Regions from separate parts of the Streptomyces sp. CAI-85 genome, predicted to be linked through region 1. Evidence: predicted binding sites of a transcription regulator. Region 1 holds the regulator's gene; the other holds the start of a gene.
The links. The regulator HspR, encoded in region 1, represses chaperone genes until heat shock. The targets are predictions, from matches to a motif close to TTGAGNNNNNNNNNCTCAA.
Positions count from the first base shown of each region.

Region 2: the regulator HspR is predicted to act here: its motif matches at 1,575-1,593, upstream of lon (endopeptidase La).

Region 1 covers NZ_JAANNX010000098.1:9,084-12,492, reverse strand. Annotated here, with positions in the region: partial or broken gene dnaJ (molecular chaperone DnaJ) at 1-1,008, shown strand, start outside; gene G6W55_RS35560 (heat shock protein transcriptional repressor HspR) at 1,011-1,475, shown strand; gene G6W55_RS35555 (sugar ABC transporter substrate-binding protein) at 1,741-2,850, shown strand; gene G6W55_RS35550 (transglutaminase family protein) at 2,896-3,409, opposite strand, start outside.
Region 2 covers NZ_JAANNX010000029.1:3,190-6,598, reverse strand. Annotated here, with positions in the region: gene lon (endopeptidase La) at 1-1,552, opposite strand, end outside; gene G6W55_RS25280 (spermidine synthase) at 1,787-2,464, shown strand; gene G6W55_RS25275 (response regulator transcription factor) at 2,587-3,327, shown strand; gene G6W55_RS25270 (ATP-binding protein) at 3,324-3,409, shown strand, end outside.

The DNA.
Region 1 (3,409 bases):
GAGGCGAACGACGTCCTCGGTGACCCCAAGAAGCGCAAGGAGTACGACGACGCCCGCGCCCTCTTCGGCAACGGCGGGTTCCGCCCGGGTCCGGGCGCCGGCGGCGGCTCCTTCAACTTCGACCTGGGGGACCTCTTCGGAGGCAACCCCCAGGGCGGGGGAGCCGGCGGCTTCGGCGGCGGTATCGGCGACGTCTTCGGCGGCCTGTTCAACCGCGGCGGCGGGGGCACGACCCGTACCCAGCCCCGGCGCGGCCAGGACATCGACACCGAGGTCACCCTGACCTTCACCGAGGCCATCGAGGGCGCGACCGTCCCGCTGCGGATGTCCTCGCAGGCCCCGTGCAAGGCGTGCTCCGGCACCGGCGACAAGAACGGCACACCGCGTGTGTGCCCGACCTGCGTCGGCACCGGCCAGGTGGCCCGGGGCTCGGGGGGCGGTTTCTCCCTGACCGACCCGTGCCCCGACTGCAAGGGCCGCGGGCTGATCGCCGAGCACCCCTGCCTGGACTGCAAGGGCAGCGGCCGCGCCAAGTCCTCGCGCACCATGCAGGTCCGCATCCCGGCCGGGGTGACGGACGGGCAGCGCATCCGGCTGCGCGGCAAGGGCGCGCCGGGCGAGCGCGGCGGCCCGGCCGGCGATCTGTACGTCGTCGTCCATGTGGGCGCGCACCCGGTGTTCGGCCGCAAGGAGGACAACCTCACGGTGACCGTGCCGGTGACGTTCACCGAGGCGGCGCTCGGCGGGGAGATCAGGGTGCCCACCCTGGGCGGCCCGTCGCTCACCCTCAAGCTGCCGCCCGGCACCCCCAACGGCCGCACCATGCGGGCGCGGGGCAAGGGCGCGGTCCGCAAGGACGGCACCCGCGGCGACCTTCTGGTCACCGTGGAGGTGAGTGTCCCCAAGGACCTGACGGGGAAGGCTCGTGACGCGCTCGAGGCGTATCGCGAGGCGACCGCGGACGAGGATCCGAGGGCGGACCTGTTCGAGGCCGCGAAGGGAGCATAAGGATGGATGGCCGTCGACGCGGTGACACTTTTCGTGGGCCGTATGAACTGACCGAGGAGACCCCGGTCTACGTCATCTCGGTGGCGGCCCAGCTTTCCGGCCTGCACCCGCAGACGCTGCGCCAGTACGACCGCCTGGGGCTGGTCTCCCCCGACCGCACCGCCGGGCGGGGCCGCCGCTACTCGGCCCGTGACATCGAGCTGCTGCGCACCGTCCAGCAGTTGTCGCAGGACGAGGGCATCAACCTGGCCGGTATCAAGCGCATTATCGAGCTGGAGAACCAGGTCGCCGCGCTCCAGTCCCGGGTCGCCGAACTGGAGTCGGCCCTGGACGGCGCGGCGGCGGCCATGCAGCAGCGCGAGGCCGCGGTCCACGCCTCCTACCGCCGCGACCTGGTCCCGTACCAGGAGGTCCAGCAGACCAGCGCGCTGGTGGTGTGGCGCCCCAAGCGCCCGCAGTCCGACTGAGGCGATACACACACGGAAGAGGGGCCCGGAGAGATCTCCGGGCCCCTCTTCCGTGTGCTTCCCGCGGCGCGGAGAGTCCGTAAAGAGAAGTGCGTACCCTCTTCGCTCGGTCTCCATGCGTCTTCACATGCTAAGCGGAGTGTGATGTTGTCACTTCGTTAAGTAGTACGGCTTGACTGGTGGGGGCGCCGACGCGTTGTCTTTTCTGACACCTGGGTCAACATGTCGCACCCATGTCCGGAACGCACCTGAAGTGAGCCCCTGAATGCGTCGTATCGCCATAGCCGTGGTCGCCTCCACGATGACTCTCTCGCTCGCCGGGTGCGGCATGCTCGACGCCGGTTCGGACAGCGCGGACGCGACCCCGACCCGCAGCAACGACGTCACCATCGGCGTGCTCCTGCCGGAGAAGACGAACACCCGGTACGCGGAGTTCGACTACCCGATCATCAAGGAGAAGATCTCCGCGCTGACCGACGGCAAGGGCAAGACGGCGTACGCCAACGCCGCCAACAGCGCCAAGGTCCAGGACGAGCAGATGCAGAAGATGATCGACGACAAGGTCGACTGCATCCTGCTCGACGCGGTCGACTCGAAGAAGATCGCGGGGATGGTGCAGAAGGCCAAGGACGCGAACATCCCGGTCATCGCCTACGACCGTCTCGCGCAGGGCCCGATCGACGCGTACGTCTCCTTCGACAACGAGCTGGTCGGCGAGGTGCAGGGCCGTTCCCTCACCGAGGCGCTCGGCACCGCCGACACCAGCGACAAGATCGTCATGATCAACGGTTCGCCGACCGACCCGAACGCCGCGCAGTTCAAGGAGGGCGCGCTCAGCGAGCTGAGCGGCCGCGTGACCATCGCCGCGCAGTACGACACCGCCGACTGGAGCCCGGAGAAGGCCCAGGAGCACATGACCGAGGCGATCGGGAAGATCGGCAAGGACAACATCGCGGCCGTCTACTCCGCCAACGACACCATGGCCGGCGGCATCATCAAGGCGCTGGAGGCGGCCGGTCTGAGCGGCAGCAGCCTGCCGCCCATCACCGGCCAGGACGCCGAGCTGCCGGGCGTGCAGCGGATCGTCAGCGGCGAGCAGTACATGACGGTCTACAAGCCCTACCGCGCCGAGGCGGAGGCCGCCGCCGAGGCCGCCGTCGCCAAGGTCCAGGGCCGCGCCCTCCAGTTCGAGGCGCTGACCCGCGACAAGGTCGACAGCCCGACCCACAAGGACATCCCGGCGAAGCTGGTGCAGGTGGTCGCCCTGACGAAGAGCAACCTCAAGGACACCGTGATCGCCGACGGCGTCTTCACGGCGCAGGACATCTGCACCGAGAAGTACAAGTCGGCCTGCAACTCCCTCGGCCTGAAGTAGCCGCAGCACCCGTAGTACCCGCAGTCCTGAGGTCCCCGGTGGAGTTCACGCCACGCGCGTGAACTCCACCGTCACGTCCGGCGGCCCGCCGGCCACGCCCCGGTAGACGCCCTTGTGCGGGGTGACGTCGTCGTAGTCCCGCCCCCGGCCGACGACCACATGGGACTCGTCGGCGCGGGTGCGGTTGGTGGGGTCGTAGCCGTGCCAGTCGCCCGCCCAGTACTCGATCCAGGCATGGCTCTGTCCGGCCACCGGGCGGTGGAGTTCCGCGTCCCGCTCCGGGTGGAGATAGCCGGAGACATAGCGGGTGGGCAGGCCCAGACCGCGCAGCAGGGCGATGGTCAGGTGCGCGATGTCCTGGCAGACGCCGGCGCCCTGCTGCCACGCCTCCGCCGCCGAGGTGTTCACGCCGGTGGCGCCGGGGAGGTAGGTCACCCGGTCGGCGACCAGGGCGGACACGGCGACCGCCGCCCCGTGCGGATCGAGGCCCGCGGCCGCCCCGCGCGCCTTCTTCACCAGCTTCTTCGGGACCGTCGTACGGGCCGTCGGGGAGGCGAAC
Region 2 (3,409 bases), on a different contig from region 1:
GGTGGTCGCGGGCGATGACGACCTTCTCGTCCTCGGTGTAGCCGTCGAGGCGGACCAGCTCCATCCGGTCGAGCAGGGCCTCCGGGATCGCCTCCAGGACATTGGCGGTGGCCAGGAAGACGACGTCGGACAGGTCCAGCTCGACCTCCAGGTAGTGGTCCCGGAAGGTGTGGTTCTGCGCCGGGTCGAGGACTTCGAGGAGGGCGGCGGCCGGGTCGCCCCGGAAGTCGGAGCCCACCTTGTCGATCTCGTCCAGCAGGACCACCGGGTTCATCGACCCGGCCTCCTTGATCGCGCGCACGATCCGGCCGGGCAGCGCGCCGACGTACGTACGGCGGTGGCCGCGGATCTCGGCCTCGTCGCGGACGCCGCCGAGGGCGACGCGGACGAAGGAGCGGCCCATGGCGTGCGCGACCGACTCGCCGAGGCTGGTCTTGCCGACGCCGGGCGGGCCGACGAGCGCCAGCACGGCACCGCCGCGCCGCCCGCCGACGACACCGAGGCCCCGCTCGCCGCGGCGCTTGCGCACGGCCAGGTACTCGGTGATCCGCTCCTTCACGTCCTCCAGGCCCGCGTGCTCGGCGTCGAGGATCGCCTTGGCGCCCTGGATGTCGTAGGAGTCCTCGGTCCGCTCGTTCCAGGGCAGTTCGAGGACGGTGTCCAGCCAGGTGCGGATCCAGGAGCCCTCCGGGGACTGGTCGGAGGACCGCTCCAGCTTGTCGACCTCCTTGAGGGCGGCCTCGCGGACCTTCTCGGGCAGGTCGGCGGCCTCCACGCGGGAGCGGTAGTCGTCGGACTCCTCGGCGGAGTCCTTGGAGTCGCCGTTCAGCTCGCGCAGTTCCTTGCGGACGGCGTCGAGCTGACGGCGCAGCAGGAACTCGCGCTGCTGCTTGTCGACGCCCTCCTGGACGTCCTTGGCGATGGTCTCGGCGACGTCCTGCTCGGCGAGGTGGTCGCGCAGTTGCCGGGTGGCGAGCTTCAGCCGGGCCACCGGGTCGGCGGTCTCCAGCAGCTCCACCTTCTGTTCGGTGGTCAGGAACGGCGAGTAGCCGGAGTTGTCGGCGAGCGCGGAGACGTCGTCGATGGCCTGGACGCGGTCGACGACCTGCCAGGCGCCGCGCTTGCGCAGCCAGGCGGTGGCGAGCGCCTTGTACTCCTTGACCAGGTCGGTGACGTGCCCCGGCAGGGGTTCCGGCACGCTCTGGTCGATACGGGTGCCCTCGACCCAGAGCGCGGCGCCCGGGCCGGTCGTCCCGGCGCCGATCTGCACGCGCCCGCGGCCGCGGATCAGCGCGCCCGGGTCGCCGTCGGCCAGCCGACCGACCTGTTCGACGGTGCCCAGCACGCCGGTGCTCGCGTACGTCCCGTCGATCCGCGGGACCAGCAGCACCCTGGGCTTGCCCGGCTCGGACCGCGCGGCGGCCTGAGCGGCCTCCACCGCGGCGCGCACGTCGGTGTCGTTGAGGTCCAGCGGAACCACCATGCCGGGGAGTACGACCTCGTCATCGAGAGGCAGTACGGGCAGGGTGAGCGATGCGGACGTCGAAGCCATGATCTCCCCTTCGGCAGTCAAGTTGAGCTATGCCGACTCAATGCATGGGAGCCTCGGGATGTTCCCGGGACGACCGCCCGTTCGCTGTGGGCGATCACCGGACGCTCACCGGGCGATCGCCGAAGGAGGGAGTCACAGCCCGTCCGTCAATGCCGCACAGCTTCTTCACCCCCGCCCGACCAGGTCTCTTCGCGTTCCGTCAACGTTCCGTCAGAGAAATGCCACGATGGGCCGATGGTGACGCCCTACGACATCCCCGAAGTGCTGGACCGTCGCGAGGGTCCTTACGGCGAGGTGGTGCTGCGCCGGCACGGGACGCTGCTCCAGATCATCGCGAACGGCTGCTTCCTGATGGACACCTCCGACGGCCGCTCCGAACGCCTGCTGGTGGACGCCGCGCTCGCCGCCCTGGACGGCCGGGACGCCCCGGAACTGCTGATCGGCGGTCTCGGCGTCGGATTCTCGCTCGCACACGCCGCGGCCGACCCCCGCTGGGGCGCGGTCACCGTCGTGGAGCGCGAGCGGGCCGTCGTCGACTGGCACCGCGGCGGCCCGCTGGCCGCCCTCTCCGCGCGGGCGCTCGCCGATCCGCGCGCGAAGATCGTGGAGGCCGACCTGCTGGACTACGTCAATGAGACATGCGACACGTTCGACGCGCTCTGCCTCGACATCGACAACGGTCCTGGCTGGACCGTCGACGAGGGCAACGACAGCCTCTATTCGGTGACCGGACTCACGCGCTGCGCAAGGGTGTTGAGACCCGGTGGCGTGCTCGCGGTATGGTCCGCCCAGCCCTCTCCGGAATTCGAGGGAACCTTGGGGAATGCCGGGTTCCAGCAGGTGCGTACCGAAGAGATCCCCGTTGCCCGAGGCGTGCCGGACGTCGTGCACCTCGCCGTCCGACCTGGATAGCAAAGGCGAGGTGACTCCGGGTACGTTTCATGCCTGACGCCGATCATTTACGCGTCAACCGCAGTCATGCGCAGACAAGGGACCACCCCACTGGTTCCGGAAAGCACACTCAGGGGCGGGCGATGGAGCAGACACACACCGCGCACAACGGCACGACGACGGCGACCCAGGGCGCGCAGCGCCGCGTTCTGGTGGTCGAGGACGACCCGACGATCGTCGACGCCATCGCGGCCCGCCTGCGCGCCGAGGGATTCCTCGTGCAAACGGCGGGCGACGGCCCCGCGGCCGTCGACACCGCGGAGGCATGGCAGCCCGATCTGCTGATCCTCGACATCATGCTGCCCGGCTTCGACGGCCTCGAGGTGTGCCGCCGGGTGCAGGCCGCCCGCCCGGTGCCGGTCCTCATGCTCACCGCGCGCGACGACGAGACCGACATGCTGGTCGGGCTCGGCGTGGGCGCCGACGACTACATGACCAAGCCGTTCTCGATGCGCGAGCTGGCCGCGCGCGTGCACGTGCTGCTGCGCCGGGTGGAGCGCGCCGCGATCGCGGCGACCACGCCCCGCAGCGGCATCCTGCGCCTCGGCGAGCTGGAGATCGACCACGCGCAGCGCCGGGTCCGGGTCCGCTCGGAGGACGTGCATCTGACGCCCACCGAGTTCGACCTGCTGGTCTGCCTGGCCAACACCCCGCGCGCGGTGCTCTCCCGTGAGCAGTTGCTGGCGGAGGTCTGGGACTGGGCGGACGCCTCCGGCACCCGCACGGTCGACAGCCACATCAAGGCGCTGCGCCGGAAGATCGGCGCCGAGCGGATCCGCACCGTGCACGGTGTGGGCTACGCGCTGGAGACCCCCACGCCATGAGCGGCGCGGACGGTCCGAGAGACCCCGGGGAGTCCTGGGGGAAAGTGCGCCCGTTCTCGGTGAAGACCAAGCTCGGCGCGCT